Regions from separate parts of the Brevibacterium sp. FAM 27836 genome, predicted to be linked through region 2. Evidence: predicted binding sites of a transcription regulator. Region 2 holds the regulator's gene; the other holds the start of a gene.

Region 1 (15,153 bases), 360 kb from region 2:
CGGCATCGCCGCGATCGTGTTCGGATTCCTCGGACTCTCCGCGATCAAGAAGGGCCTGGCGAACAACAAGGGCTTCAACATCACCGGCATCGTCCTCGGCGGAGTGTCGATCCTCATCTCGATCGCCGTCGTGATCTTCACCATCCTCGGACTCGGTGCGCTGGCGAAGTGGGGCGAAGAGCAGGCGAGCCAGTCTCAGTCCGCGGCCCCGGCCGATCCGAGCCAGGGTGCCGGCCAGGACCCCGCCGAGAACAACGACGGCGAAGACGCTGCGCCCGCTCAGGCCGGCGAGGTCGAGATCGGCACCGATGTCACCGCCGCGATCAATGTCCGCTCGGGCACCGCGGGAGAATACGCCTCCGGTGCCGAGTCGACGAATGGTGAGATCGCCATCGTGACGATGACCGTGAAGAACGACTCGAGCTCTGACGTGAAGATGACTCTGACGAATCTGACCGCCACTGATGGAGGCAGCAAGGAATACGACGACGTCTTCGACAGCGGGAACTACAAGGGTTCGCTGGCCTTCACCGATCCCGTTCCTGCCGGCGGCGAAACGACCTATGAGCTCGCCTTCGGTGTTCCCAAGGCCGAAATCGATGGGATGCATCTCAAGCTCAAACTCGTCGACGATCTCGGCAAGGGCAAGGACTTCGAGTTCTACAAGCAGTGATGCTGTGAACCCGTGGCGTCGAGGCGGCCGATCGGCATCTCGACGCTGCGACGCCGGCAGCGGCAGGCTCGGTCTGGGCGGCGGTCACACGACTGCCGCCCGACTGATCTGTCACCGCCGAAGTGGTACTAGAATCTAAGGGCGAGAAGTCCTCGATCCGGACGACCCCGGCCGGACTCAGACGAACACAGACGAACGGAGAAATCAGTGGCAGACAGCATCGACTGCGCGGGCGAAAGCATTCCTTGGAAAGAGGGGCTGACCGGAACGGAGATCTTCTCCACCGACCGCACAGTCGTCGCGATGTGGCTGAACGGCGAACCCGCCGATCTCAGCCGCGAACTGCAGCCAGGTGATCGGATCGCTCCGATCACCATCGACTCCGAAGCAGGACTCGATATCCTCCGGCACTCGACCGGGCACGTCACCGCCCAGGCTGTTCAGGAGCTCTTCCCCGGCACCAAGCTCGGCATCGGCCCCTACATCACCGACGGCTACTACTTCGACTTCGACGTCGCCGAACCCTTCACCCCCGAGGACCTCAAGGCCATCCAGAAGAAGGCCGCTCAGATCGTGAAGTCCGGTCAGACCTTCAACCGCGTCGTCGTCACCGAAGACGAAGCACGTCAGCGCATGGCCAACGAGCCGTACAAGCTCGAACTCATCAACGACAAGGGCTCGGGCTCTGACGACGGCTCCTCCGTCGAGGTCGGCGGCGCCGAGCTCACCGTCTACGAGAACGTCGACCGCAAGGGCGAAGTGGTGTGGCAGGATCTGTGTCGCGGCCCCCACCTGCCGAACACGAAACTCATCGGCAACGGCTTCGCCATCACCCGGTCCTCGGCCGCGTACTGGCGCGGCGACCAGGCGAACGCGAGCCTGCAGCGCGTCTACGGCACCGCCTGGGCGACGAAGGACGACCTCAAGGCCTACCAAGATCGCATCGCCGAAGCCGAACGTCGCGACCACCGCAGACTCGGTGCCGAACTGGACCTGTTCTCCTTCCCCGAGGAGCTCGGCTCCGGCCTGCCCGTCTTCCACCCCAAGGGCGGAGTGATCAAGCGGGAGATGGAGGACTACGTCCGCGCCCGTCACATCGCCGAAGGCTTCGAATACGTCGGCACCCCGCACATCTCGAAGGAGACCCTCTACTACACCTCGGGCCACCTGCCCTACTACGGGGAGAACATGTTCCCGGCGATGTCCGTCGATGAGGTCCGCGACGACTCCGGGGCCGTCGTCAAGGACGGCACCCCGTACCGTCTCAAAGCGATGAACTGCCCGATGCACAACCTCATCTACCGCTCCCGCGGTCGGTCCTACCGTGATCTGCCGCTGCGGCTGTTCGAGTTCGGCACCGTCTACCGCGACGAAGCTTCCGGCGTCATCCACGGTCTCACCCGTGTGCGTGCCCTGACCCAGGACGACTCGCACTCCTACGTCGCCCAGGAGGACGCGGCGAAGGAGATCCGCCACCTGCTCAACTTCGTGCTCAGCCTGCTGCGTGACTTCGGCCTCGACGACTTCTACCTCGAGCTGTCGACCCGTGACGAAGAGGGGAAGAAGGCAGAGAAGTTCATCGGCTCCGACGAGCAGTGGGCAGAAGCCACCCGCGTGCTCGAGGAGGTCGCCGATGAGACCGGTCTCGAACTCGTCGCCGATCCCGGCGGTGCCGCATTCTACGGACCGAAGATCTCCGTGCAGGCCCGAGACGCAATCGGGCGGACCTGGCAGATGTCGACCGTCCAGCTCGACTTCAACCAGCCCGAACGCTTCGGCCTCGAGTACGTCGCCGCCGACGGCACACGCAAGCAGCCGGTGATGATCCACTCCGCGAAGTTCGGGTCCATCGAACGCTTCCTCGGCGTGCTCACCGAGCACTACGCCGGCGCTTTCCCCGTGTGGCTGGCACCCGTCCAGGTCACCTGCATTCCCGTGGCCGAGGAGTTCAACGACTACCTCGTCGAGGTGGCCGAGCAGCTGCGCGCGGCAGGTGTCCGAGTCGAGATCGACGACAGCGACGACCGCTTCGGCAAGAAGATCCGCAATGCCTCGAAGTCGAAGGTGCCCTTCACCCTCATCGCCGGCGGCGAGGACCGCGAGGCTTCGGCCGTGTCCTTCCGGTTCCGCAGCGGTGAACAGGACAACGGCGTTCCCGTCGCCGAGGCGGTGCGCCGCATCCTCGACGCGATCGAGACCAAGGCCCAAGTATGAGCGAAGGCCGCGAGGACGCGACCGTGCAGGACAACAGCGGCGGCCGCCTCGGTGAGGGGATTCCCTATCCCGAGGCCGCCGCCGGGTTCCCCGGTGAGCCCGACGGCTTCCAGCGCCTGTGGACCCCGCACCGGATGGTCTACATCGACGGTCAGGACAAGCCGAAGGATGCGGGGGAGTCCCAATGTCCGTTCTGTTCGGCTCCGTCGAAGACCGACGCCGAGGGGCTCATCGTCGCCCGCGGCGAGACGGTGTTCGCCGTGCTCAACCTCTACCCGTACAACCCCGGCCACCTGCTCATCTGCCCCTACCGGCACGTGGCCGACTACACCGATCTCACCGCCGACGAGACGAACGAACTCGCCCGGTTCACGCAGAAGGCGATGCGCGTCATCCGCGCCGTGTCCGGCCCCCACGGATTCAACCTGGGAATGAACCAGGGCCCCGTCGCCGGTGCCGGCATCGCCGCGCACCTGCACCAGCATGTGGTGCCGCGGTGGGGTGGAGATGCGAACTTCCTGCCCGTGATCGCGCAGACGAAGGCCCTGCCGCAGGTGCACGCCGATGTGCAGGCGCGGCTGTCAGAAGAATGGAACCGATGAACCCCGAAGACCTCGACACACTGGCCGAATACTCCTCACCCGTGCTGCGCGGCGACGAAGCCGTCATCACGATCCGCAGACCCGACCTCGAATCGAACAGCTACCTGTCCCAGCTGTTCACCCTGACCGCAGACGACTCGCGTCGGCTGACGCATGCCTGGCACGATTCGTCCCCGCTGGTCGGCCCGAATTGGTCCGGATACCTCAGCGCGGAGAAGAAGTCGCCTCCGCAGCTCCACGTCGGCGCCACCCTGGAGACGGCGCACCAGATCACGGACAGCCACCTCGGCGTGTCCGAATTCGCCCTCGACGATGCAGGGTCCCGTGCCCTCTACATCGCCCGCGCCGCCGAGCCCGGCCGCTACGGTCAGGACGAGGACATCCCCGCCGCCGAGGAGGCCCCGCGCCGGATCACCTCCGCGGCCTATCTGAGCAACGGCCTCGGGTACACGAACGACCGACCCGCCCGCGCCTTCCTCGTCGATCTCGCCGAACCCGGAACGGGCACGGTCGGAATCCGCGGAGCCGGGGAAGTTCCGCTCTCAACGTTTCTGAACGCACCGGTGACCGATGTCCACGATCCGCAGTTCTGCCCATCCGGAACCCGGATGTCCGTGGTCTCGGCACTCCACCCCGACGAAGGCCAGCCGGATCTGCGTTCGACGGTGTGGCTGCTCGGGGGCGAGGAGCCGACCCCGCTGCAGCTGCCGCGGATGAGCGTGAGCATGCATATCTGGCTCGACGAGGACTCCGTTCTGCTGATGGGAAATGATCTCACCCGCGATGAACTCGACTTCGTCGGACAGATGCCCGGGCTCTACGTCCACGAGCTGCGCACCGGAACCACACGGCGCCTGACCGACCCGGAGACCGTGGCACTGGCCCCCATCCGCCCGCAGATCCGCGGGGGAGCGGCCATCGCCGTCATCGACACCGATGGGGCGTCCCGGCTCGTGAGCATCGACCTTGGCGCCGAGGAGATCGGCATCGACGAACTCGACTTCCTCAGTGATGACACGACCGTCGTCAACGGCTTCGACATCGCGGATTCGACTCTCGTGTTCACCGGGGCGACCCCGAACTCACCTGCTGTGCTCGGCAGGATCGAACTCGACTCCGCCGCGGCCGCGGTCATCGTCAAGGAACACCCGGCACCGGCGAACTCCGTGACCCCGCAGGTCCTGCGCGTCGACGGCGAGGGCGGCTCCATCACCGGATGGTTGGCCACGCCGGAAGGACAGGGACCGTTCCCCGTCATCCTCAACATCCACGGCGGACCCTTCGCCCAATACACACACTCCTGGTTCGACGAGACCCAAGTGCTCACCTCGGCCGGCTACGCGGTCGTGTACTCGAACCCCCGCGGCTCGGGAGGCCGCACCCGCAGCTGGGGCACCGCGGTGCAAGGCGACATGGCGGCCCCGGCGATGTCCGATGTGCTCGCCGTGCTCGACTGTGCCCTGGAGACCGAACCCAGCCTCGACCGGAATCGGATCGGCATCCAAGGCGGCTCCTACGGCGGCTACCTCACCGCCATGACCATCGCCGCCGACCACCGCTTCCGCGCCGCCATCGTCGAGCGCGGATACCTCGATCCCGACAGCTTCGTCGGCACCTCCGACTTCGGACGCTTCTTCACCGAGGAGTACACGAGCCGCAGCCGCGAGGCCATCGCCGCCCAATCGCCGCTGGCCCACGCCGACCAGGTCGGAACCCCGACCCTGGTGATGCATTCGGAACTCGACTTCCGGTGCCCGCTCGAACAGGCCCAGCAGTACTATGCGGCTCTGCAGCGAGCCGGAGTCGACACGGAGATGCTCATCTTCCCCGGGGAGAACCACGAGCTCTCCCGTGCCGGGCAGCCACGCCATCGTCGACAGCGCTTCGAAGCCGTGCTCGACTGGTGGGACCGACATCTGGCGGCCCCCGCCGGACGGGCATGACCGTCGAGTTGGTCGGGAAGGCACGGTGCCGGTATCGTGCTCTCGACCCCTGTCGCGCTCTTGCCGAAAACCCCCAGCATCATTATTCTGCAAACACCTGCGTCCCCTCGTCGTCGACCACTGGAGAACCATGAAACCTCGTAAAGCCTCAAGGGTCGTATTACTCAATGAGCGCGACGAGGTTCTCCTGATCAGGGCCCAGGATCTGCTGACCCCGAGTCACCAATGGTGGATGACTTGTGGCGGCGGCTCCGAACTCGGCGAATCGGCCGCACAGACGGCGGCTCGCGAACTCGCCGAAGAGACCGGCATCGAATGCGAGCCGCACGAACTCATCGGCCCCCTGGCCACGCGTGACGAGGTCTTCAAGTTCACCGAGAAGTCACTGCGTCAGCTCGAGACCTACTTCGCGTTCCGGACGGCAGAGGACATCGAGCTCGAAGATGCGGTGTGGACGGACATCGAGAAGCGCAGCCTGCTGGAATTCCGGTGGTGGACCCGTGACGAACTCATGGCGACGACCGAAACGATCTATCCGAAGAATCTGCTCAGCCTCATCGATCTGGCGACGACCGGATCCGTGCCCGAGGTGCCGTTGGTCATCGACTGATGCGGGGCCACCCGCACCGTTGAAGCGGCGGGGACGGGCCCGGGCAGAGCGGAGAGCCTCGAGGAGCGTATAGACTTGAGAGGCTGTAACTACAGGAAGGAACACCAGTGGCAGGTCATTCCAAATGGGCAACGACTAAGCACAAGAAAGCGGCCATCGATGCCAAGCGCGGCAAACTCTTCGCCAAGCTGATCAAGAACATCGAGGTTGCGGCTCGCAACGGTGGACCTGACCCCGACGGCAACCCGACGCTCTTCGACGCCATCCAGAAAGCGAAGAAGAACTCGGTCCCCGCTGACAACATCACCCGCGCGGTCAAGCGCGGAGGCGGCCTCGACGGCTCGGGCGTCAACTACGAGACGATCATGTACGAAGGCTACGCCGATGGCGGAGTCGCCCTCCTTATCGAATGCCTCACCGACAACCGCAACCGTGCCACCTCCGAGGTCCGCGTGGCCGTGACCCGCAACGGCGGTTCGATGGCCGACCCGGGCTCGGTGACGTACAACTTCAACCGCAAGGGCGTCATCATCGTCAACGCCGCGGAGACCGACGAAGAATCGATCCTCCTGGCGACCATGGACGCCGGTGCCGAAGAGGTCAAGGACGAAGGCGAGAAGTTCGAGATCATCTGCGAGGCCACCGACCTCGTGGCTGTGCGGACGGCACTCGTCGACGCCGGCATCGACTACGACTCGGCCGAGGCCTCCTTCGTGCCTGGGCTCGAAGTCAGTCTCGATGCCGAGACCGCGCAGAAGGTCTTCACCCTCATCGATGCGCTCGAAGACTGCGACGACGTGCAGAACGTGTACTCGAACGCCGATGTCAGCGATGAGGCCCTCGCCGAACTCGACGCCTGATGCGCATCCTCGGCGTTGATCCCGGACTCACCCGCTGCGGGCTCGGTGTCATCGACACCCTGCCCGCACGGAAGGTGAAGATGGTCGCCGTCGACGTGCTGCGGACCCCGTCCGCGGACTCCGTCGACCTGCGCCTCGGATCCATCGCCGAGGCGTTCGACCAATGGTTGGACACCTACCGACCGGACGTCGTCGCCATCGAACGGGTCTTCGCCCGCAACGACGTCTCGACGATCATGGGCACAGCGCAGGTGTCCGGGCTGACGATGGGACTGGCCGCCCGCCGTGGCCTGCCCGTGGCCATGCACACGCCCTCGGAAGTCAAAGCCGCGACCACGGGATCCGGTCGCGCCGATAAGAAGCAGGTCACCACCATGGTGACGCGGATCCTCGGGCTCGACTCCCCGCCGAAGCCCGCCGACGCCGCGGATGCACTGGCGATCGCCATCTGCCATTCCTGGCGCGGGGCGCTGTCGGCGCAATCGACTCCGGGCAAGAACAAGGACCTCACCGAACGCAAGGCCGGCGGTCGGGAGGGCTCTGGGCTGACGAAGGCCCAGCAGCAGTGGGCAGACGCCATGCGCAAGGCCAAATAGTCGCCGGAACCAGCGGCATCGCGGGGTCTCTGGCGTGCCGGGACGAACGGTCAGCAGCGTTACTGCTAACCTGGATTCGTACACGTGTTCCCACCTGAAAGGCAGTCCGTGATCAGTTTCCTCAGCGGTACGGTGCATCGGATCGCAGCTGACCACCTCGTCGTGCTCACCTACGGGGTCGGCCGCAAGGTCCACGTCACCCCCGACACCCTGGCGAGCACCCGACACGGTGCGGAGATCGAACTGGTCACCAGCCTCGTGGTGCGCGAAGACTCGATGACGCTCTACGGTTTCGCCACCGAAGACGAGAACCACACCTTTGACGTCCTTCTCTCCATCTCCGGCATCGGCCCCCGCCTGGCCATGGCGATCCTGTCCGTTATGGGCCCCGACGAGCTCGCCGCCGCGATCGCGAATCAGGATGCGAACGCGCTCACCCGGGTTCCCGGCATCGGGAAGAAGGGCGCATCGCGGATCATCCTCGAACTCGAGAACAAGCTGCCGAAGCTCACCGCCTCGAGCCCGGGACCGACCCTGTCCTTCGGCGGCGGCAACCAGCAGGTCGTCGACGCCCTCGTGGGACTCGGGTGGAAGGAAGCACAGGCCGAGCAGGTCGTCGCCGACGTCGTCGAGGAGACCGGTGCTGAGGCCGGGACCTCTGTCATCCTCAAGGCCGCGCTCAAGGTGCTGGGTGCGAAGAAATGACCGGATCGTTCGAACCCGGAACAGGCGGCGATGACGTCGACTCCTATGAGATGGAATTCGGCGATCAGTCGATGACCGGCGCCGAACGCGACCGTCTCGTCTCCGGGCAGGCCGAGACGGCCGAACGCGACGCCGAGGCGGCACTGCGCCCGAAGGGCCTGGCCGACTTCATCGGTCAGCCCCAGGTGCGCGAACAGCTCTCACTCGTCCTCGACGCGGCGAAGGCCCGGCAGAAGGCGCCCGACCATGTGCTGCTCTCCGGCCCACCCGGGCTCGGCAAGACCACCCTGGCGATGATCATCGCCCACGAGATGAACGCGAGCCTGCGTGTGACCTCCGGCCCGGCCGTCCAGCACGCCGGGGACCTCGCGGCCATCCTGTCCTCACTCGAAGAGGGCGAAGTGCTCTTCATCGACGAGATCCACCGGATGGCGCGCGCTGCTGAAGAGATGCTCTATGTGGCGATGGAGGATTTCCGCGTCGACGTCATCGTGGGCAAGGGGCCCGGAGCCACTGCCATCCCGCTCGACCTCCCGCAGTTCACTCTCGTCGGAGCCACGACCCGCTCCGGTCTGCTGCCGGCGCCGCTGCGCGACCGTTTCGGTTTCACCGCACTCCTCGACTTCTACTCCAGCGCCGATCTGCTCACCGTGCTGCAGCGTTCGGCCCGGATGCTCGGCATCGAGGCGGATCTCGCCGGGCTGAAGGAGATCTCCACCCGCTCCCGTGGGACCCCGCGCGTTGCGAATCGGCTGCTGCGTCGCGTCCGCGACTGGGCGCAGGTGCGCGGCAGCGGCGTCATCGACGAGGAGGCCGCGGTGAATGCGCTGCGTGTCTACGAAGTCGATACGCTCGGACTCGACCGCCTCGATCGATCTGTCCTCCACGTGCTGTGCAAACGCTTCGGCGGGGGACCGGTGGGGCTGGGAACACTGGCCGTCTCCGTCGGAGAGGAAGCCGATACCGTCGAAACGGTGTCCGAGCCGTACCTCGTGCGCGAAGGGCTCATCAGCCGCACTCCACGCGGACGTGTGGCCACCTCGGCAGCCTGGAAGCATCTGGAAATGCAGATCCCAGCAAACTATGAGTACTGAACCCCGCAAATGAGTTCGCCTTGGACAGTGAGGACGAACTAAGCTGGTTCACTGGTTCATTCATATGAAAGGCTGATATCTGTGGATTTGTTGATCCCTCTTGCGCTTGCCGCGCTGCTGATCTTTTTCCTATTCAATTCTCGACGTAAGCAGAAGGCGCGTGCGGAGCAGATCAAGACGGGTCTGGTGCCCGGAGCGACCGTGATGACGACCTTCGGCGTCTTCGGCACCGTGCTGTCGATCGACGAGGAGAGCAACCAGGTGACCATCGAATCGGGTCCCGGCACCGTTCTGCGCGTCCACCGCCAGGCCATCGGCCAGATCGAGAACCCCGAGGCTGCCGCCGCCGCCCCTGTCGACGCTCCCGTCGCCGACGCTGCTGAGACGGATGTCGATGTCGACGACCAGGACGAGAAGCCGGCGATCACCGATGCCGAACTCGACGCTATGAACGCACGCAAGCGCGCCGAGCAGGATGCCCCTGACGACGATGCCGTCGCCGCCGAGGACGATGAGGCCGCGGCCTCCGACTCCGATGCCGGGGACTCGGCTGAGGCCGAAGACGCCGCCGAGGCGGATGCCGAGTCCTCCGATTCGGACTCCGACAAGAACAACTGACTCGTCCTCGCACTCTGCTCCCAATCGAAAGCTGAAACGTGTCCGATATCGAAGAAAAGCCACGTCCTGGTTTGCGCTTCCTGTGGCTGACGATCATCACCTTGGTGCTTGCCGGCATCATCGCCGCCGGTGTCATCTGGTCGAACGCCACGACGTCTCCGAAACTCGCCCTCGACCTCGAGGGCGGAACGTCGATCATTCTGGAACCGCAGGTGTCCAAGGGCACGGACATCAGCAAGGAGCAGCTCGACCAGGCCGTGGCGATCATCCGCCAGCGCGTGGACTCGACCGGGGTCTCCGAAGCCGAGATCACGACGCAGGGCGACCGCAACATCATCGTCAACCTGCCGGGCAACCCCGATGAAGAGACACGCAACCTCGTGCGGTCGTCGGCTCAGCTCGTGTTCCGCCGGGTGGCGCTGGTCGGTGACCCGCGCTCCCAGGAGCAGATCCAGAAGGAGCAGGAGCAGAGCGGCGACAAGGGCGAGAAGTCCGACGGCGATGATGGGCTGAGCGACGAAGAGCGCAAGCGCATCGAGGACCTCACCGGCAAGGACGGCCAGGGCGACGCTCAGGGCGAGGACCAAGCTCCGGAAGGCGGCGGCGAAGTCGCCAAGGCAGGAAGCGTCTCGTCGACGGACACCGAGGCGGCCGCGAAGTCGAAGGCCGCCGAACCCTCCGGTTCGGCCGGCACTTCGGCGAAGGACGGCGAGTCGAATCAGTCGAAGAAGGTCACCGATTCGACTCCGCGTCCGCTGTTCGATCCTGAGAAGGATGCGAGCGAATGGCAGTCCGAAGACATCATCAAGGAATACACGGAGCTCGACTGCTCGGATCCGAAGAACCGCACCGGCGGCGAACAGGAGCCGGCGGACAAACCCGTGGTCTCCTGCTCCGAAGACGGTCAGGCCAAGTACATCCTCGGTCCGGTGGAACTCTCCGGTGACCACCTCGCGGATGCGAACTTCGGCTACGCAGCGGGAGCCAACGGCGTGCAGACGAACAAGCCCGCCGTGAACCTCTCCTTCGACGCGACCGGGCGCGAGATCTTCAAGCAGATCACCTCGGACATCACCGGAAAACAGCAGCCGTACAACCAGTTCGCCATCGAACTCGATGGTCTTGTGCTCTCCGCGCCGACCTCGAACGCCGTGATCACTGACGGCAAGGCCGAGATCTCCGGCAACTTCACCCTCGATGAGGCGCAGACGCTGGCCAACCAGCTGAAGAACGGCTCGCTGCCGCTGAGCTTCCAGGTCCAGAGCGAAGACCAGATCTCTCCGACTCTGGGATCGAACTACCTGAAGATCGGTCTGCTCACCGGTCTCGTCGGACTCATCCTCGTCGTCATCTACTCGCTCCTGCAGTACCGTGTGCTCGGCCTGGTCACGGTGTCGAGCCTCGTCGTCGCCGGCGTGCTCACCTACCTGCTCCTGCTGCTGGCCTCCTGGAGATACGGCTATCGCCTCTCATTGGCGGGTGTCGCCGGCATCATCATCGGCATCGGCATGGCGGCGGACTCGTTCATCGTCTACTTCGAACGAGTGCGAGACGAACTGCGCAGCGGGCGCAATCTGCTCTCGGCAGTCGAAGTCGGCTGGGATCGTGCCAAACGCACGATCTACGCCTCGAAGGCTGTGAACATGCTCGCCGCGGTCATCCTCTACATCCTCGCGGTCGGTTCGGTGCGCGGCTTCGCGTTCACCCTGGGACTGACGGTGATCATCGACGTGCTCATCGTCTTCCTGTTCACCCACCCGATGCTCCAGGTGCTCTCACGCACGAAGTTCTTCGGTGAAGGACACCCGATGTCCGGTATGGATCCGCGTCTGCTCGGAGTCAAACCCGCCGCCTACCGCGGTGCGCTCAACCTCTCTGTCGACGACAAGGACAAATCCCCGGAGGCCAAGCGCCGTGAGAAGGCCCGGATGCGCAAGGCCGGTCTCGACAGTGGAAGCGAGGCGGTGGAAGCCGACTCGGCTGCCGGCGATGCGGCGGTCGAGTCCGAAACGACGAAGACAGCCGCGAAGGCCGAGCGGACGACTGAGAAGAAGCCCGCCGGCAAGAAGCGCAAGACCGGAGCGGTCGCTGCCGGCGGAACCATCGCCGAACGGAAGGCGGCCGCCCGTCGGGCAGCCGAAGAGGAGGCCGCCGAAGACTCGGCGGCCGACGAAGGCAAGGAGGCTGACAAGTGAAACGGTTCTTTGCCTGGGGCAACCGGCTCCACAGCGGCGAATCATCCATCCCGTTCGTCGGCAAGGCGAAGCTGTGGTTGGGCATCGCCGGGGTCCTCGTGCTCCTCTCTCTGCTCGTGCCGCTCATCTTCGGCTTCAACTTCGGCATCGCCTTCAAAGGCGGATCGCAGTTCCAGGTCGACCACGTCACGAACACTTCAGCGAGCAAGGGCGAAAGCCTCGTCAGCGACGTCGTTCCCGGATCCGAACCGCGGCTGACACCGACATCCGACACCGCGGTGCAGATCGAGACGAACCAGCTCACGGATGCGCAGATGCAGGAAGTCCGCGACGCCCTCGTCGCCGGCTACGACATCAAGCCCGAGGAGGTCACCTCGACCTTCGTCGGCCCCGAATGGGGCAAGGACGTGACCTCGAAGATGATCCGGGCGCTCGTGATCTTCGTGGGCATCGCGCTCATCGTCATGGCCCTGTACTTCCGGACCTGGAAGATGTCGATCGCGGCCATCGTCGGTCTCTTCGCCGTGATGATCGTGACGATGGGCATCTACTCGGCCACCGGCTTCGAAGTCACGCCCGAAGCGATCATCGGCTTCCTCACCGTCTTGAGCTTCTCGCTGTATGACACGGTCGTGGTCTTCGACAAGATCCGCGAGAACACCGCCAGGTTCGGGGACAAACGCAACCTGAAGTTCTCCGAACTCGTCAACCTCGGTGTCAATCAGACGACGGTGCGTTCGATCAACACCTCGATGGTCTCGGTGCTGCCGATCGCATCGATCCTGTTCCTTGGCGTGTTCCTCCTCGGTGCCGGAACGCTGGTCGATATCTCGCTGTCCCTGTTCATCGGTACTATAGTGGCAGCCGCTTCGACGCTGTTCGTCGCGAGCCCGCTCTACGCCCTGCTCCGGTCGAACGAACCGGCGGTCAAAGCGCAGGAGCAGGCCGTGCGTGAACTACGCTTGAAGAACGGGGAAGCAGACGTCCCACCGGTGATTCACGCCGAAGTCTGACCCCGAGAGAGGAGATGTTGTGGCTTCGTCCGCTGAATCGCGCCGTCCGCGAGGCATCTCCCGCTTAGCCTGGTGGGCGGCCAGGGCACAGAACAACCCTGGCTACCCCCGAGTGCTCGGCCCGATGATCAGGGCCCTGCAGTCGAACCATCCGAAAGCGGACATCGACCTCGTCGTACGCGCCTACAAGGTCGCCGAGGAGGCTCACCGCGGGCAGACCCGGAAGTCCGGTGACGCCTACATCACCCATCCGATCGCCGTGGGCACGATCCTCGCCGAGATCGGCATGCTGCCGGTCACGCTCGCCGCCGCGCTGCTGCACGACACCGTCGAAGACACCTCGTACTCGCTCGAGGAGCTCACCGAGGAATTCGGGTCCGAGGTCGCGGCCATGGTCGACGGGGTGACGAAGCTCGACAAGCTCACCTACGGCCAAGCGGCTCAGTCCGAAACCGTGCGCAAGATGATCGTGGCGATGGCCAAGGACATCCGCGTTCTCGTGATCAAGCTCGCCGACCGTCTGCACAACGCGCGCACCTGGCGTTTCGTCCCGGCTTCGTCGAGTACGAAGAAGGCCCGAGAAACACTGGACATCTATGCTCCGCTGGCGCACCGGCTGGGCATGAACACGATCAAATGGGAACTCGAGGACCTCTCCTTCCAGGTCCTTCACCCGAAGGTCTACGACGAAGTCGTCCGCCTCGTGGCCGATCGTGCCCCCGAACGCGAGAAGTACCTGGCCACGGTCTCTGACGAGCTGCAGGGCGAGCTCAAAGAGGCCGGGATCGAATCGGCGATCACCGGACGGCCGAAGCACTACTATTCGATCTACCAGAAGATGGTCGTCCGCGGACATGAGTTCGCCGACATCTACGATCTCGTCGGAGTCCGTGTGCTCGTCGAGTCCGTGCGCGAATGCTATGCGACTCTCGGCATCGTCCACGCCCGCTGGAACCCTGTTCCCGGGCGGTTCAAGGACTACATCGCGATGCCGAAGTACAACATGTACCAGAGCCTGCACACAACGGTGATCGGCCCGGGCGGCAAGCCCGTCGAAATCCAGATCCGCACCTACGAGATGGACCGTCGGGCGGAATTCGGCGTCGCCGCGCACTGGAAGTACAAGGATCTGAACAAGTCGTCGAAGGCCGCGACGTCGAACACCGCCCGGTCGGTCAAGGTCTCCGACGCCGGAGCGGTCGATGACGCGGCCTGGCTGCGTCAGCTGCTCGACTGGCAGCGGGAAGTCAGCGACCCCGACGAGTTCCTCGACAGCCTCCGCTACGAGGTGAACTCGAAGGAGGTCTACGTCTTCACGCCCAAGGGCGATGTGATGAGCCTGCCGGCCGGTGCCACCCCGATCGACTTCGCCTATGCCGTGCACACCGAGGTCGGACACAAGACCATGGGAGCCCGCGTCAACGGCCGCCTCGTCGCACTCGACACCGAGCTGAAGAACGGCGACTCCGTCGAGGTCTTCACTTCGAAGGACGAGAACGCCGGGCCCAGCCGCGATTGGCTCGGCTTCGTCAAGAGCCCGCGGGCCCGCAGCAAGATCCGCCAATGGTTCTCAAAGGAACGCCGCGAAGAGGCGATCGAGAACGGGCGCGAACAGCTGGCCCGCGCGATGCGCCGCCATTCGATCTCCGCCGCCTCACTGATGAGCCAGGAAGCCCTGCAGGTCGTGGCCACGGAGATGCGTCTGCCCGATGTCAGCGCCCTCTATGCCGCGATCGGAAACGGGGTGTCCTCGGCCCAGCACGTCGTCGACCTGCTGGCGAAGGAAGTCGGCGACGATGACGAAGAGGTGGTGCTGCCGCCGGAGCCGCGCAACCGCACCGGCCAGTCGTCGGGTCATCACTCATCGTCCGAAGGAGTGACGGTCAAGGGCGTCGACGATGTGCTCGTCAAGCTCGCCCGCTGCTGCACTCCGGTGCCCGGGGATGAGATCCTCGGCTTCGTCACCCGCGGTTCGGGTGTCTCTGTCCATCGTGTCGACTGTCCGAACGTCGCTTCTCTGAAACGGGAGC
Region 2 (15,153 bases):
GCATCGTCCACCATCTCATCGACATCCTCGACGTCACGGAAGAGGCGAACGTCCAGGACTTCCAAGCGCGTGCGCGGGCCGCCATCGCGCAGGTGCGTGAACATGGGCACCGACCGATCCTCGTCGGCGGGTCCGGGCTCTACGTCCGCGCCGCCGTCGATCATATGGAATTCCCCGGCACCGATCCGGCTGTCCGTGCCCGTCTCGAAGCAGAAGCCTCAGCCGATCGCTGGAGCCTGCACAAGAAGCTGCGGGAACTCGACCCGACCGCAGCCGCGAAGATCACCGTGAACGATCAGCGGCGCATCGCCCGGGCCCTCGAAGTCATCGAACTCACCGGACGCCCCTTCAGCGCCCAGCTGCCCGACTACCAGGAGATCGAACCGACGATCCACCTCGGGCTGAGCATGGACCGGACCGTCCTCCACGAACGCATTGCGACCCGTGTCGGACTCATGTGGGACCACGGCTGGGTCGACGAGGTCCGTGACCTCCTCGACCACGGACTGGCGGAGGGCAAGACCGCGTCCCGAGCCATCGGCTATGCCCAGATCCGGCGCCACCTCGCCGGGGAGCTCACCGTCGCCGAGGCGCAGGAGGAAACCACGATCAGGACCCGTCAGTTCGCCCGACGGCAGGACACCTGGTTCCGCCGGGACCCGCGCATCCACTGGATCGACGGCAGCGCCGCCGACACCGAACAGAACCTGGCAGCAGCGCTCAAGGTGCTCACTGAGCCCTGATCGGCGTCCGCCGACGCAGGTTCGACTGACGGTACGCCACTTCGCTCCGGCCTCTGTCCGGCTCGCCACTTCGCTCCGGCATGTGCTCGGCTCGCCACTTCGCTCCGGCCTCTGCTCGGCTCGTCACTCCGCTCCCGCATGTGCCCGGTTCTCGGTCTGCGGTCGCTTGTTCGCTTCGACGTCGATGCCGCGCATCCCCATGAGCACAAGCGATGCCAGGAGCAGCACCGCTCCGACGAACACATAGATCAGCTGCGGACTCCATCCTCCGTCGAGCAGGGCACCGGTGGCCGTCGGAGCGATGATGGCGCCGAATCGCCCGATTCCGATGCCCCATCCTGCGCCCGTCGACCGCAGCGTCGACGGGTACGATTGCGGCGTCAGCACGTAGAGTCCGGCGATGCAGCCGTTGATCGACATGCCGACAAGCACACCGAAGACCACGACGACTGCGATCCACTGCGCCATGAAAATGAAGATCGCCATGAGCACGGCAGCCACCACCGAGAACGTCATGAGTACGGTTCGCGTGGACCAGCGTGAGGTGAAGAGGCCGAAGACCACAGAACCGATGGCCCCGCCCAAGGTGAGACCGACGGTGACGATCATCGACAGGGTGTCTGTCAGACCGGTTTCGTGCATGAGCCGTGGAGTCCACGAATTCACGAAGTAGAACCCGAACATGATGATGAAGAACGTCGTCCAGACGACGAAGGTGACGCGGCGGTTCTGGCGATTGAACAGAGCCATGATTCCCGTCCCGGAGTCCGCTCCTCCAGCAGATGCGGCCGGCCTGGCATCGATATCGACGGGCTCGTCGAAACCGAGCCTGCGGGCGATGACTTCGAGCTTGGCCTGCGAATTGTGCGGCTTCCTGTTGTAGAGGAACGACGGGGACTCCGGTACCAAGAAGATGACCAGCAGGAGTGAGAAGACGGCCAGCGCACCGCCGAGGACGAACACCGATCGCCAGCCGGAGCTCGCGATGAGCGCGACCATCACGGATCCGCCGATCGCCGCACCGATTCCGTACCCCGCTGCATAGATGCTGATGACCAGGCCGCGACGCTTGCGTGAGGAGTATTCGGCTGAGATGACGTTGGTGGCAACCAGAATGCCTCCGATGCCCAAGCCGGTGACGATCCGCCACAGACCGAGCTGATTCGCCGAGGTTGCGGTTGCGGACATGAAGAGACCGATCGCATTGATGATGATGGCGATCACGATCATGTTCCTGCGCCCGATTCGGTCTGCCACCGGGCCGAGCACCAGGGCTCCGACGGCCATGCCGAAGAGCGCCGCGCTCATGACGAGTCCGAGAGCAGTCCCGGTAAGTCCGAATTCTTCGGTCACCTGATTGGAGGAGAAGGAGATGGCCAGGACGTCATAGCCGTCCAAGGCGTTGAGAAGTGTGCAGATCGCGACGATCAGCCATTGGTAGAAGGACATCGGCGAGTTGTCGATGCGAGTGCGTAGATCCACGAGAAGTCTCCGTCATTGTGAGGTCTGGTGAAGAGCAGGAACGTCGCCCCGATGCGACTTCCCTATACAGAGTCCCTATGATGATAGTGAAAATGAGATGCCAGTCACGCTAGCATCGCCCGAGCCGCAGGGCAATGGTTCGCGGCCAGGGCTCACTCCGGGGAGGCGATGCGCAAAGTACCTATGGACTGAGGCAAATACCTATGCGTATAGTGACTCACGGAACCCATTGAAGTGTTCGTGAAAGGCGGCCTCGTGGTCACAGCAACCGGAACTCAGCTCGTTGACGACTACTCACTCGAAATGACGGGCAAGGACGTCGAGAAGCTGCGTGAAGCGGCTCCTGCCATACCACCAGGCACTCGCGTCAACGTCACCTTCCTCGGCAACGAGGAGCTCGCGATGCGAGTCAACGCTGCGAAGGTGGTCCGCGAGCTGGGCTTCGTTCCGGTTCCGCACATCTCCGCGCGCAGACTGAAATCGCCAGCTGAGCTTGAAGACTTCCTCGGCGAACTTCAGCAGGTGGGGGCTTCGGAGCGCGTATTCGTCGTCGCCGGAGACCCGAAGGAACCGGAAGGACCCTACGCCGATTCGCTGTCGGTCATCGATACCGGAATTCTGCCGAACTACGGCGTGACCGAGGTCGGCATCGCCGGATACCCGGAAGGTCACCCCGATATCGCAACGAACGACCTGTGGTCTCATATGGAGGCAAAGACCCAGTCCCTGAAAGCCCAAGGGCTGGACCGTGTGGTCCTCACCCAGTTCGCCTTCGATGCCGACCGGGTCTGTACGTGGATCCGGGAGACCCGGGAGCACGGAATCGACTCCCTCATCCGCATCGGAACGCCCGGCCCAGCCGGAATCAAGCGGCTGCTCGGATATGCGGGCCGATTCGGGGTCGGGACAAGCGCCTCGATCGTCAAGAAGTACGGATTCTCCCTCACCAATCTTCTCGGCACGGCAGGCCCCGACAGGTTCCTCACCGAGCTGGCAGGCGAAATCGACGACCCGAGCAGGAACGACGGCCCGCACAGGAGCAACATCAAGGTGCACTTCTACACCTTCGGCGGCCTGCTCAACACGGCCCAATGGGTCAGCGACTTCTCGCCCGGACTCTAGGGGGCCCACGCCGAACGAGAAGTGCTGTCAGCGACCACCAGCAAGAACGCGACCATCAGCAAGAATCAGAACAGAGAGGTTCACATCCCATGACCGACAATCTCCAGCAGCTCCTCGAGACCACGAACCCGGTCGACCTGCTCCGCAATTCCCAGATCGGGTCATACATCTATCCGGTCGTCCCCGCTGACTTCAGCAACTGGATCAAGGAACAGCGGGCATGGCGGGAGACCGCAGTCCTCTACGACCAATCACATCACATGGACAACGTGTTCCTGCGCGGCTCCGACGCCATCAAGCTCATCTCCGACACCGCCATCAACTCAACGGCGAAGTTCGCGGTGAACAAGGCCAAGCAGTACGTTCCGACGACGGCCTCGGGCCATGTCATCGGCGACGGCATCCTCTTCCACGAGGCCGAAGACGAGTACGTCTACGTCGGACGCGCCCCGGCGTCGAACTGGCTGCTCTACCACGGCGAGACCGGCGGCTACTCGAACCTCGACATCGAGATCGATCGTCGTTCGCCCTCGCGCCCGTATGGCGACGCGGTCTCACGGCAGTACTGCCGATTCCAGATTCAGGGTCCGAACGCGTGGAGCATCATTGAGAAGCTCAACGGCGGCCCGCTCGAGAAGCTCGGCTTCTTCAACATGTCGACGATGTCGATCGCCGGCAAGCAGGTCCGCACGCTGCGGCACGGAATGGCCGGCGCTCCGGGCCTCGAGGTCTGGGGCCCCTACGAAGACCACCACCTGATCCGCGATGCCATCGTCGAGGCGGGAGCCGAGTTCGGCCTCCTGCCGGTCGGGGCTCGCGCCTACCCGTCGAACACCCTCGAATCCGGCTGGATCCCTTCGCCGCTGCCGGCGATCTACACCGGCGAGGAAGAGCGCGGTTTCCGCGAATGGCTCGGTGTCGACAGCTACGAAGCGACAGGAACGCTGGCCGGATCGTTCGTCTCGGAGAACATCGAAGACTACTACCTGACCCCGTGGGAGCTCGGCTATGGCTCCTTCGTCAAGTTCGACCACGACTTCATCGGCCGCAGCGCCCTGGAGAAGATGGATCCGGCGAAGCAGCGTCGGAAGGTCACCCTCGCCTGGGACGCCGACGACCTCGGCCAGGTGCTGTCCTCGCCGCTCAATGTCGACGGTCCGAACTACAAGTACTTCGATCTGCCGCTGGCGAACTACGGTTCGGCGAACTACGACTCGGTCATCGACGCCGAGGGCAACACAGTCGGCTTCTCGATGTTCACCGGATACTCGGCCAACGAACGTCGCGGACTGTCACTGGCCGTGATCGATCCAGAAGTTCCCGAAGGCGCGGAGCTCAAGGTCGTGTGGGGCGAGCCGAACGGAGGCACCTCGAAGGCATCGGTCGAGCCGCACGAGCAGACCGAGGTTCGTGCTGTTGTCAGCCCGGTCCCGTATTCGACGGTCGCACGTCAGACGTATAAGGGCGGTTGGCGGACCGGCTACACGAACTGACACCGCTATCCTGAGAGGGCCCGGACTTCGGTTCGGGCCCTCAATGCGTTCGACTACAGGGAGATTCAGACCTATGAGCCTACGCAGTGCCCTCCTCGTGCTCCTGCGGATAGCACCCATGTCCGGCTACGAGCTGCAGAAGCAGTTCTCGCAGTCCGTCGGATACGTCTGGCACGCTCCGGACTCGCAGATCTATCCCGAGCTGAGGAAGATGGCCAAGGAAGGACTCGTCGAGCCCGAAGAGCAGACCCGGGGGAGCGTGGCCACCCGGCGGGTGTATCACGTCACGGATGCCGGTGAGGACAACTTCGCCGAATGGATGCGCACTCCGCTGAAGTATCAGCGCACGCGTGACGCTGCGCATCTCAAAGCCGCGTATCTGGAATCAGCCGATCATGAGACCCGAACAGCCTTCCTCAACGATCACATCGCCCATTGGACTTCTGAACTGAAGTGTTGGGAAGACGAGATCGACAAGATCGACACACTGACCACACCTATGCTCCAGCGGCGACTGGAAGTGACCCGCCCCGAAGACCGCGAGAAGACGATCGCGTTCAAGCGATTCGCCTATGAAGGACTGGCCGAGAAGGCACGAACCGAGATCGCGTGGGCGCAGAGGGGCCTCGAGCTGGCGAAGAGATTCGGTCCCTGATCGGAGACTGTATCGAGCCGCCGAGGTCCACCGATAGGATGGTGCCATGAGCACTCCGGATACCCCGTTCGCCGCCTGGACCGATGTCTCCTTCCTCAAGGGACACGGCACGCAGAATGACTTCGTCCTGCTGTCCGACGATGACAGCGAACTCGAGATGCATCCGGAAACCGTGGCCACACTGGCCGACCGGCGAGCCGGGCTCGGCGCCGACGGCATCATCCGCATCGTCCGGTCCGCCGCCAGCGGCATCCCCGGCGCAGCCGAGCAGGCCGCAGCCGGCGCCGAATGGTTCATGGACTACTACAACAACGACGGCAGCCTGTCCGAGATGTGCGGCAACGGTGTGCGTGTCTTCGCCCACGTGCTCGTGACCAGCGGTCGCGTTCCGGCCGATACCCGCGACATCCTCGTCGGCACCCGCGACGGAATCAAAACCGTGCGCACCACCCTCAACCCGGCACTCGGCGTCCAGACCGGCGACGACGTCGTCGGCACGGGAGCGTCGGGACCCGGCTCGGCCAGCGACGCCTGGTACACGATCGACATGGGCGACTGGTCACTCGACCCGTCGAGCTCGGTGCTCGTGACCACCGGCGGCGTCGAAGTCGCTCGACCCGGACTGCGCGTGTCCACCGGCAATCCGCATACGGTCGTCGCGCTGGCCGAACACTCCGAACTCTCTGCCGCCGATCTGCGTGACGCCCCGGTCCTCGACCCGGTGCCCGCGGACGGTTCGAACGTCGAATACATCGTCATGGAGCCCGCTCGCTCCGACGTTGCCGGAGGAGAGGGCGCACTGCGCATGCGGGTGTTCGAACGCGGAGTCGGCGAGACCCGCTCCTGCGGCACCGGCGCATGCGCCGCAGCGATCGCCGCCCACCACTGGGCGGGGGAGACCTCGCCGCTGCAGTGGCGCGTCGACGTGCCCGGCGGACAGCTGCGCATCGAGATCGACCCGAACCCCGAGGGCACGAGCGGACGTGTCAGCCTCGCGGGCCCCGCGACCCTCGTCGCCAGCGGCACCATCAGCTGAGGCGCGAGCGGACCGCACTTCGTACGCGCAGCCGAGCCCGACCTCGGCGAGGGAAGACCTCAGCCTCGGCGCGGAATGACGTGTCGAACCGAAGACTCAGCCGCGGTGGACGGTGAGGACGCGAAAGCCCTTCGACGAACCCGTGCGTTCGATCGTGAACCCGTCCCCGAGCATCTGCGCGATCCATTTCTGCAGGGAATCGGCCCCGAGGTTCTTCGACACGACGAGATCGGCCCGACCGCCCGGCGCCAGTCGCGGCAGCCAGGTCTCAAGCAGTTCGTGGAGGGCGGCCTTGCCGATGCGGATCGGGGGATTGGACCGGATGGCGGAGAACTGGAGGTCCGCGGGGATCTGCTCGGCGGTGACGGGAGCAATCGAATCGAGTCCGAGCCGGCGCGCGTTCGCCGCTGTCGTCTCCAGGGACCGGGAGTTCACGTCGAGTGCCCACACTCGCAGGGCCACCTCGGCGTCCTTGGCCTCCAATGCGGTGTGCAGGGCGATCGGCCCCCACCCGCAGCCGAGGTCGAGGACATCACCGGTCGGCGGTTCGGGCAGATGCCGCAGCAGCACGGCGGTGCCGAGATCGAGGCGAGTCGGTGAGAACGTGCCTGATACGGTTTCGACGGTGACCTCGCGGCCGGCCAATTCGAGGCGCAGTTCGCGGGTCTTGGCCTCACTGCTCGGAGATTCGGTGAAATAGTGCTCTGACACCACTTCAGTCTAGACGGCTGTGGGAGAATTGATGGACACCATCGTCGGTGCGATGCGCCACCGTCGGTGCGCAGCAGGACCACGCCCACACGATCAGTACCGTGCGGGCGGCAGAGAACAAAGGAATGAATGACGTCTGAAGACAAGGAGCGTCGCAACGCGATGCTCGACCGTGTGCTCTCCCGAGGCGCCCAGGCCCTGGACGATCACGACACCACCCGCGAGGACGACCAGTTCGACCTCGCCGAGCGTGCCGCACTCACCCGTGTGGCCGGACTCTCCACCGAACTCGAAGACATCACCGAGGTCGAATACCGCCAGGTCCGACTCGAACGCGTCGTGCTCGCCGGCATCTGGAACACCACTCAGGCCGAAGCCGAGAACTCGATCCGTGAGCTCGCGGCGCTGGCCGAAACCGCCGGTTCGGACGTCCTCGACGCGCTCATCCAACGCCGTGACAAACCGGACCCCGGCACCTACCTCGGCAAAGGCAAGGCGAACGAACTCGCCGAGATCGTCGCCTCCGTCGGCGCCGACACCGTGATCATCGACTCCGAGCTCGCCCCCAGCCAGCGTCGCGGCCTCGAGGACGTCATCAAGGTCAAGGTCGTCGACCGTGTCGCCCTCATCCTCGACATCTTCGCCCAGCATGCGAAATCCCGTGAAGGCAAGGCCCAGGTCGAACTCGCCCAACTCGAATACCTCCTGCCGCGCCTGCGCGGTTGGGGCGAGTCGCTGTCCCGGCAGGCCGGCGGTCGTGTCGCCGGCGGTGCCGGAATCGGCTCCCGCGGACCCGGTGAGACGAAGATCGAACTCGACCGCCGCCGCATCCGCACCCGCATGTCCAAACTGCGCCGTGAGATCGCCGCAATGGCCCCGTCACGGGAGACGAAGCGGAAGAACCGCGCCCGCCACCATGTGCCCTCGGCCGCGATCGTCGGATACACGAACGCGGGCAAGTCCTCCCTGCTCAACCGGCTCACCGATGCCGAGGTGATGGTGCAGAACGCGCTGTTCGCCACCCTCGACCCGACCGTCCGACAGGCGAAGACCGCCGACGGCATCGTCTTCACCTACACCGACACCGTCGGTTTCGTCCGCAACCTGCCCCACCAGCTCGTCGAAGCCTTCCGCTCGACGCTCGAGGAGGCCGCCGGTTCGGATCTGCTCCTCCACGTCGTCGACGCCTCCCACCCGGACCCGCACGGGCAGATCCACGCCGTGCGCGAAGTCCTCAAAGACGTCGAGACCGGGGACATCCCCGAACTCCTCGTGTTCAACAAGTCCGATCTCGCCGAGGAGGCCGTGATCACCGGTCTGCGCGCGGAATATCCGAAGGCGCAGTTCGTCTCGGCCGTGACGAGGGAAGGCATCGACGCCCTCGTCGAGGCCATCGAGAGTCGGCTTCCCGCCCCGGACATCGACATGACGCTGCTCGTCCCCTATGAACGCGGCGACCTCGTGTCGAAGATCTACGCCCTGGGCACCGTCGAACACGAATCCCACGGGTCCGAAGGCACGAGCCTGCAGGTGAAGGTGCCGGCCGAAATCGTCGACGAGCTGCGTGAGTTCCAGCGTCCGGACCTGGTCATCGACGAGTGAAGGCTGTCGACGACCTCCTCGAATCCGCCGTTGGGGCCATCGGCGGATCGCCCAGGCAGGGTCAGCAGGATATGGCTCAAGCGGTCGCCTCGGCGGTCGACAAAGGCATCCACCTGCTCGTGCAGGCCGGCACCGGCACGGGCAAGTCCCTGGCCTACCTCGTGCCGGCGGCCGAATACGTCAATCGCACCGGCGGGAAGGTCGTCGTATCGACAGCGACCCTGGCGCTGCAGACGCAGATCATCCACCGTGACCTGCCGCGTCTGTTCAAAGCCGTGAAGAAGGACCTCGACCCGCTGCCGAGGGCCGCTCTGCTCAAGGGCCGACGGAACTATGTATGCAAGCACAAGCTCTCCGGCGGGTACCCCGACGAAGGCGAAGGAATGCTCTTCGACCTCGGTGCTGACGCCGAGGCGGGACGCAAACCGGCCGAACGCTCCGGCCTGGGCGAGGAGATCCAGAGGATCCGCACCTGGGAGAAGACCACAGACACCGGTGACCGTGATGACCTCATGCCCGGTGTCAGCGACCGCGCCTGGTCGCAGGTGTCCGTCAACGCCTTCGACTGCCTCGGATCGAACTGCCCCCTGTTCACCGAATGCTTCGCTGAGATCGCCCGGAACAAGGCCGCCGAGGCGGACATCGTCGTGACCAACCATGCGCTGCTGGCCATCGACGCCTTCGGCGAATCGAACGTGCTGCCCGAACACGATGTCATCATCATCGACGAGGCCCACGAGCTCAAGGACCGGGTGACCAACGCCCTGTCCGGGCAGATCAACACGAGCATGCTCTCGGCCGCGACGAGTTCGGTGCGCAAACACACCACCGTCCAGGACGGGGTCGTCTCCCTTCTCGACTCCGCTGCGGCGGCACTCGAACGCGCACAGTCCTCGGTGCCCGAAGGACTCATCCTCCATATGAGCGAAGCCCTCGGGCTGGCATTGACGCAGATCCGCGACTCCGCCCGACAGATCATCAACGACATCGGAGGCAAGACCGAAGACGCCGATGCCGGCCGGCAGATGGCCAAGGCCCGGTGTCAGGAGATCTTCGAACTCGCCGAACGCTTCTGCGATCCGGGCAAGAACGACGTCATCTGGCTCTCGCGGTCGACATTCCGGGAGAAGGAGACGACGAACCTCGTCGTCGCACCCCTGAGTGTGGCCGGGACCATGCGCTCGGGCATCTTCGAAGAGTCCACCGTCGTGGCCACCTCGGCGACTCTGTCCTTGGGCGGGAACTTCGACGCGGTCGCCGCATCCTTGGGACTCTTCGGCCCCGACGCCCCGAAATGGGACAGCCTCGACGTCGGCTCGCCCTTCGACTACGGCAGACAGGGCATCCTCTACGTCGCCTCCCACCTGCCCAAACCCGGACGCAGCGGCCTGAGCGACGAAGCGCTCACCGAACTCGAAGAGCTCGTCAGAGCCTCGAACGGCGGGGCACTGGGACTGTTCTCCTCTCGGGCGGCGGCCAATGCCGCAGCCGAACACCTGCGGGAGAAATTCGATTTTCCGATCCTGCTCCAAGGAGATGACGGCCTGCCCGCACTCGTCTCCCAATTCACCGCCGATGACCAGACCTGCCTGTTCGGCACCATGTCACTCTGGCAGGGAGTCGACGTGCCGGGCCGGACGAACCGGCTGGTCATCATCGACCGGCTGCCGTTCCCGCGCCCCGACGACCCGCTCATGCAGGCCCGCGCGCGGGATGCCGATCAGCGGGGTGTCAACGGCTTCATGGCCGTCTCCGCCACACATGCCGCGCTGCGTCTGGCACAGGGAGCGGGTCGGCTCATCCGCTCGACCAAGGACAGGGGAGTGGTGGCCGTGCTCGATTCGCGGCTGCGTTCGGCCCGGTACTCCGGCTTCCTCGTCAACTCGATGCCGCGGATGTGGCCGACGACGAACGCTCAGCTCGTGCGCACGAGCCTGGCCCGCCTCGCCGAGTCCGAAACGGAATGACTAGGCACTGCGCCTCGACGACCGATCGCTCCGCCTGAATGGCAGAACGCCTGCGACCGATCCGGTCGCAGGCGTTCTGTGTTCGAGCGTTGAGTGCCGGGGCCGCCGGCAGTGTGCTCAGAGGCGGCGGATGACAGCGACGACGAGCCCCATGATCTGGGCGTAGGTGCCGTCGATCGGCTCATAGTTCTCGTTCTGCGGCATCAGCCACTGCTCACCCGCCTTGCGCTTGAGCGTCTTCACGGTCGCCTCGCCGTCGAGCAGCGCCGCAACGATCTGGCCGTTGTCCGCGGTGTGCTGCTTGCGCACGACCACCCAGTCGTCGTGGCAGATGGCGGCTTCGATCATCGAATCGCCGACGACCTTGAGCAGGAACATCTCACCGGAGCCGACGACCTGCGTCGGCAGCGAGAAGATGTCATCGACTTCCTGTTCGGCGAGGATCGGGCCACCGGCGGCGATCCGTCCGACGACCGGCACCTGCACGGTGTTGTTGGCAAGCTCTTCGAACTTCGCCCGCTCCGCCTCTTCCTCTTCGAACGGATTGACGACCTCGATGGCGCGCGGGCGCTTCGGATCGCGGCGGACATAACCGAGACGTTCGAGCTGGGAGAGCTGGTGGGCCACGCTCGAGAGCGAAGCGAGTCCGGCGGCCTTGCCGATCTCGCGCATGCTCGGCGGGTAGCCGTTGGTCACGACAGCGCGTTCGATGGTTTCGAGCACGAGACGCTGACGTGGGGTGAGGCGGAAGTCGTCTTCGCCGGTCGAACCCTCAGGGATCTGAATCTCGTCGTCATCGCTGCGAGCGGCAGCGATCTCACTGGCAACATCTTCGTTGCGAGGCCGGCCTCTGCCTCGTTTGTTCTGAACCATTGCTCGTTCCCCTTCGTTCTATTCCCTGCCGCTGGACGCCGTGATCTCCGCTTCGAAGATTCTCGTGTCAGTGCCGGCTGAGATGGTTCTGACAGATCAATCAACAACGCTGGTTCCCTCTCATTGTCGCATAGATGTTCGAGTTGGACTGGACATTTGTTCGATTGGCATGTTGAATAGAACAGACGTTCTACCGATTGCTGGTGGAATCGTACGAATGAAAGAGGTAATGCGATGTCTGCACAGAACACCGGGCTGCGCCTGACCACTCGTGGACGCCAGGCGGTTCGCCTTCTCCGGACCCTGCTCATTGCTCTCGTCGTCATCGGCGGAGCGCTCCTCCTCGCCACCCAGTCGTTCTCGGCCGCAGCGGTCGCCGAACCGGAATCCGAGAGCATCGGCATCGAAGCCGACGCGGTCGTCGTCGGTGAAGGCGAGTCGCTGTGGACCGTGGCCTCGAGCCTCGGACTTGATCGCGATACCCGCGATGTCGTGGCCGATATCGTCGACATCAACCATCTGACGACTCCGACCGTCCACCCTGGCCAGACCCTCGACGTCCCCGTCCGCTGAGGGCCGGCCGGGTGAGACCGGCAGCCGCGCAGCGTGGCAACGTGCGAGGTCGCCGGGGAGCTGCTTTCGGCCGCATCGGGCCGGAGCTCCGATGTCGGATCTCGAGGCTCGACCCGCCGCCGGAGCGGTGGGAGTCTCTCGGTAGACTGATCGCGTGGGAAACATCGAATCTTTGCCAGTGCGTGCCGACCTCGTCGGGCTCAAGCCCTACGGGGCTCCGCACCTCGACGTGCCGGTCCAGCTCAACGTCAATGAGAACGCCTATCCGCTCCCGGACGTCGTCGTCGACAGCATGCGTGCCGCCGTCAACAATCACTTCTCCGGGCTCAACCGCTACCCGGACCGGGAATTCACTGCGCTGCGCGAACACCTCGTCACCTATCTCAACGGTGTCAACGAACGCGCAGGAGACACAGTCGCACTCGAACCCGGCATGATCTGGGCAGCCAACGGTTCGAACGAAGTCCTCAGCCACATCGTCCAGGCCTTCGGCGGCCCGGGCCGCACCGTCCTCGGCTTCACCCCGTCCTACTCCATGCATCCGCTCATCACGACCGGGACCGGAGCCGAATGGAGGCACGTCGACCGCAGGGACGACTTCACCCTCGACGCTGAGACCGTCGCCGCCGAGGTCGCACGGGTCGACCCCGATATCGTCTTCCTCTGCACCCCGAACAACCCGACAGGCACCTCGATCGGCCTCGACGTCATCGACGCCGCCTACGAGAACTGTTCGGGCATCGTCATCGTCGATGAGGCCTACGCGGAATTCTCCCGCCCGGCCGCATCCTCGGCGATGACCCTGCTCGACGGCCGTCCGCGCCTCGTCGTGTCCCGCACCATGAGCAAGGCCTTCGCCTGTGCCGGGCTGCGCTTGGGCTATGCCATCGCCGCCCCCGAACTCATCGACACCCTCCGCCTTGTCCGTCTGCCCTACCACCTGTCCGAGGTCACACAGGTCCTTGCCTGCACCGCCCTCGAACACGCCGACGTGCTGCTCGGCAACGTCGACCGGCTCATCGACTCCCGCAACCGCATGTCGGAGCATCTCGCTGAAGTCGGCTTCACCGTCCACGACAGCGATTCGAACTTCGTGCTCTTCGGCAACATCTCCTCACCGGCACGACTGTGGCAGGAGCTGCTCGACCGCGGCGTGCTCATCCGCGACATCGGCATCGCCGGCCACGCCCGCGTCAACGCCGGCACCGAGGATGAGACCGACGCGTTCCTTCGCGCCATCGATGAGATCCTCGCCGAGTCCCCGGACATCCTCGCCGAACGACCGACGTCTCCGCCCAGCTCAACGGCTCCCAGCGCGGCTCCCTCCGGCTCAGCTCCGTCATCCTCCGCCCCGACGAAAGGCACACCATGAGGCAGGCCCAGAACTCACGCACCACCTCCGAGTCCACGGTGTCCGTGTCCGTCGACCTCGACGGCACCGGCACCTCGAACATCTCGACCAGCGTGCCGTTCTTCGACCATATGCTCACCGCCCTGGCGAAGCACTCGATGATCGACCTCGACGTGACTGCCACCGGCGACACCCATATCGATGTCCACCACACCGTCGAAGACACGTCGATCGTGCTCGGCCAGACTCTGCGTGAAGCCCTCGGCGACAAGATCGGCATCCGTCGCTACGGCTTCGCCGCGGTTCCACTCGACGAAGCCCTGGCCCAGTGTGTCGTCGACGTCTCCGGTCGCCCCTACTTCGTCCACGCAGGCGAACCCGACGGTCAGCAGTACCACCTCATCGGCGGTCACTTCACCGGTTCGATGACCTCCCACTCGCTCGAATCCATCGCCTTCCACGGCGGACTGACCGTCCACCTCGACCTCGTGCGCGGTCGCGATCCGCACCACATCGTCGAAGCCCAGTTCAAGGCCTTCGCCCGTGCCCTGCGCGAAGCCGTGGAAGAAGACCCCCGCAGCAATTCCGTTCCCAGCACCAAGGGAGTCCTGTGAGCACGACCGTTCTCGTGACCCCCTTCGGGGTCGCCCAGCAGCTGGCCGCAGCCTGCGTGCTGTCGAACATCCACGGCACCATCGTTCCGATCGGGGAGTTCACCGGAATCGTCCTCGCCGACACCGATGTGCAGGCCGGCAACGAGGCGGCTGCCGCGATCTCGAAGCTCGCGGGCAAACATGAGGTCCTCCTCCTCGTCCGCAGTGAAGAGCAGATCGATGCCGGACATTACCGTCACGGCAACCGCGAATCCGATGTTCCCGCCGGGCTGGCTCTGAAGAACCTGCCCGATGTGCTCGAAGGTCTCCTGCTCGAAACCGTCGCCGCCGAAGACGTCGACGGCAATATCCCGACGAGTTCGATGACGAAGCTGCAGGCCAGCGCCGCCACCATGACGCCGGGACGTGCCGCGGTGGCCCGCACCGCGCTGCTGTGGATCGTCGCCGCGGTCCTCGCCGGTCTCGTCGCTGCCTTCGGCGTCGCATTGGGCCTCGGCGGCAACACCGTCGCCTGGGTCGTCGCCGTCTTCGGTGCCATCGTCCTCGGATTCTCCCTGTGGCGGATCTGGTCGGTGCTGAGCAAGGGCGCAAAGCGATGACGACGGTCGCGGTCCTCGACTACGGCGCCGGAAACGTCCGCTCCGCTGTGCGCGCGGCCGCTGCCGCCGGCGCCGAGGTGACACTGACGGCCGACCACGACGTCATCAACGACTCCGATGGTCTCCTCGTCCCCGGCGTCGGTGCCTTCTCCGCCGTCATGACGGGACTGCAGAACGTCGGGGGAGGCGAACTCATCCGGACCCGCCATGCACAGGGCCGTCCGCTGCTGGGCATCTGCGTGGGCCTGCAGGTGTTCTTCGCCCGAGGCGAGGAACACGGCGTGCAGACCGACGGCATCGGCCTGTGGCCGGGAGCCGTCACCGGCCTCAAG

The links. The regulator LexA, encoded in region 2, represses DNA repair genes until DNA is damaged. The targets are predictions, from matches to a motif close to TCGAACANNTGTTCGA.
Region 1: the regulator LexA is predicted to act here: its motif matches at 7,575-7,590, upstream of ruvA (Holliday junction branch migration protein RuvA).

What each region holds. Positions count from the first base shown of each region.
Region 1 is NZ_CP195711.1:3,759,473-3,774,625, forward strand. It holds gene ACSE4D_RS16770 (DUF4352 domain-containing protein) at 1-673, shown strand, start outside; gene thrS (threonine--tRNA ligase) at 881-2,887, shown strand; gene ACSE4D_RS16780 (HIT family protein) at 2,884-3,489, shown strand; gene ACSE4D_RS16785 (alpha/beta hydrolase family protein) at 3,486-5,432, shown strand; gene ACSE4D_RS16790 (NUDIX hydrolase) at 5,563-6,042, shown strand; gene ACSE4D_RS16795 (YebC/PmpR family DNA-binding transcriptional regulator) at 6,150-6,902, shown strand; gene ruvC (crossover junction endodeoxyribonuclease RuvC) at 6,902-7,498, shown strand; gene ruvA (Holliday junction branch migration protein RuvA) at 7,607-8,203, shown strand; gene ruvB (Holliday junction branch migration DNA helicase RuvB) at 8,200-9,297, shown strand; gene ACSE4D_RS16815 (preprotein translocase subunit YajC) at 9,379-9,915, shown strand; gene secD (protein translocase subunit SecD) at 9,954-12,110, shown strand; gene secF (protein translocase subunit SecF) at 12,107-13,123, shown strand; gene ACSE4D_RS16830 (RelA/SpoT family protein) at 13,143-15,153, shown strand, end outside.
Region 2 is NZ_CP195711.1:3,401,385-3,416,537, forward strand. It holds gene miaA (tRNA (adenosine(37)-N6)-dimethylallyltransferase MiaA) at 1-743, shown strand, start outside; gene ACSE4D_RS15260 (MFS transporter) at 867-2,225, opposite strand; gene ACSE4D_RS15265 (methylenetetrahydrofolate reductase) at 2,481-3,347, shown strand; gene ligM (vanillate/3-O-methylgallate O-demethylase) at 3,437-4,840, shown strand; gene ACSE4D_RS15275 (PadR family transcriptional regulator) at 4,914-5,495, shown strand; gene dapF (diaminopimelate epimerase) at 5,542-6,531, shown strand; gene ACSE4D_RS15285 (class I SAM-dependent methyltransferase) at 6,628-7,242, opposite strand; gene hflX (GTPase HflX) at 7,372-8,844, shown strand; gene ACSE4D_RS15295 (ATP-dependent DNA helicase) at 8,841-10,811, shown strand; gene lexA (transcriptional repressor LexA) at 10,929-11,684, opposite strand; gene ACSE4D_RS15305 (LysM peptidoglycan-binding domain-containing protein) at 11,919-12,257, shown strand; gene ACSE4D_RS15310 (histidinol-phosphate transaminase) at 12,412-13,629, shown strand; gene hisB (imidazoleglycerol-phosphate dehydratase HisB) at 13,626-14,222, shown strand; gene ACSE4D_RS15320 (hypothetical protein) at 14,219-14,821, shown strand; gene hisH (imidazole glycerol phosphate synthase subunit HisH) at 14,818-15,153, shown strand, end outside.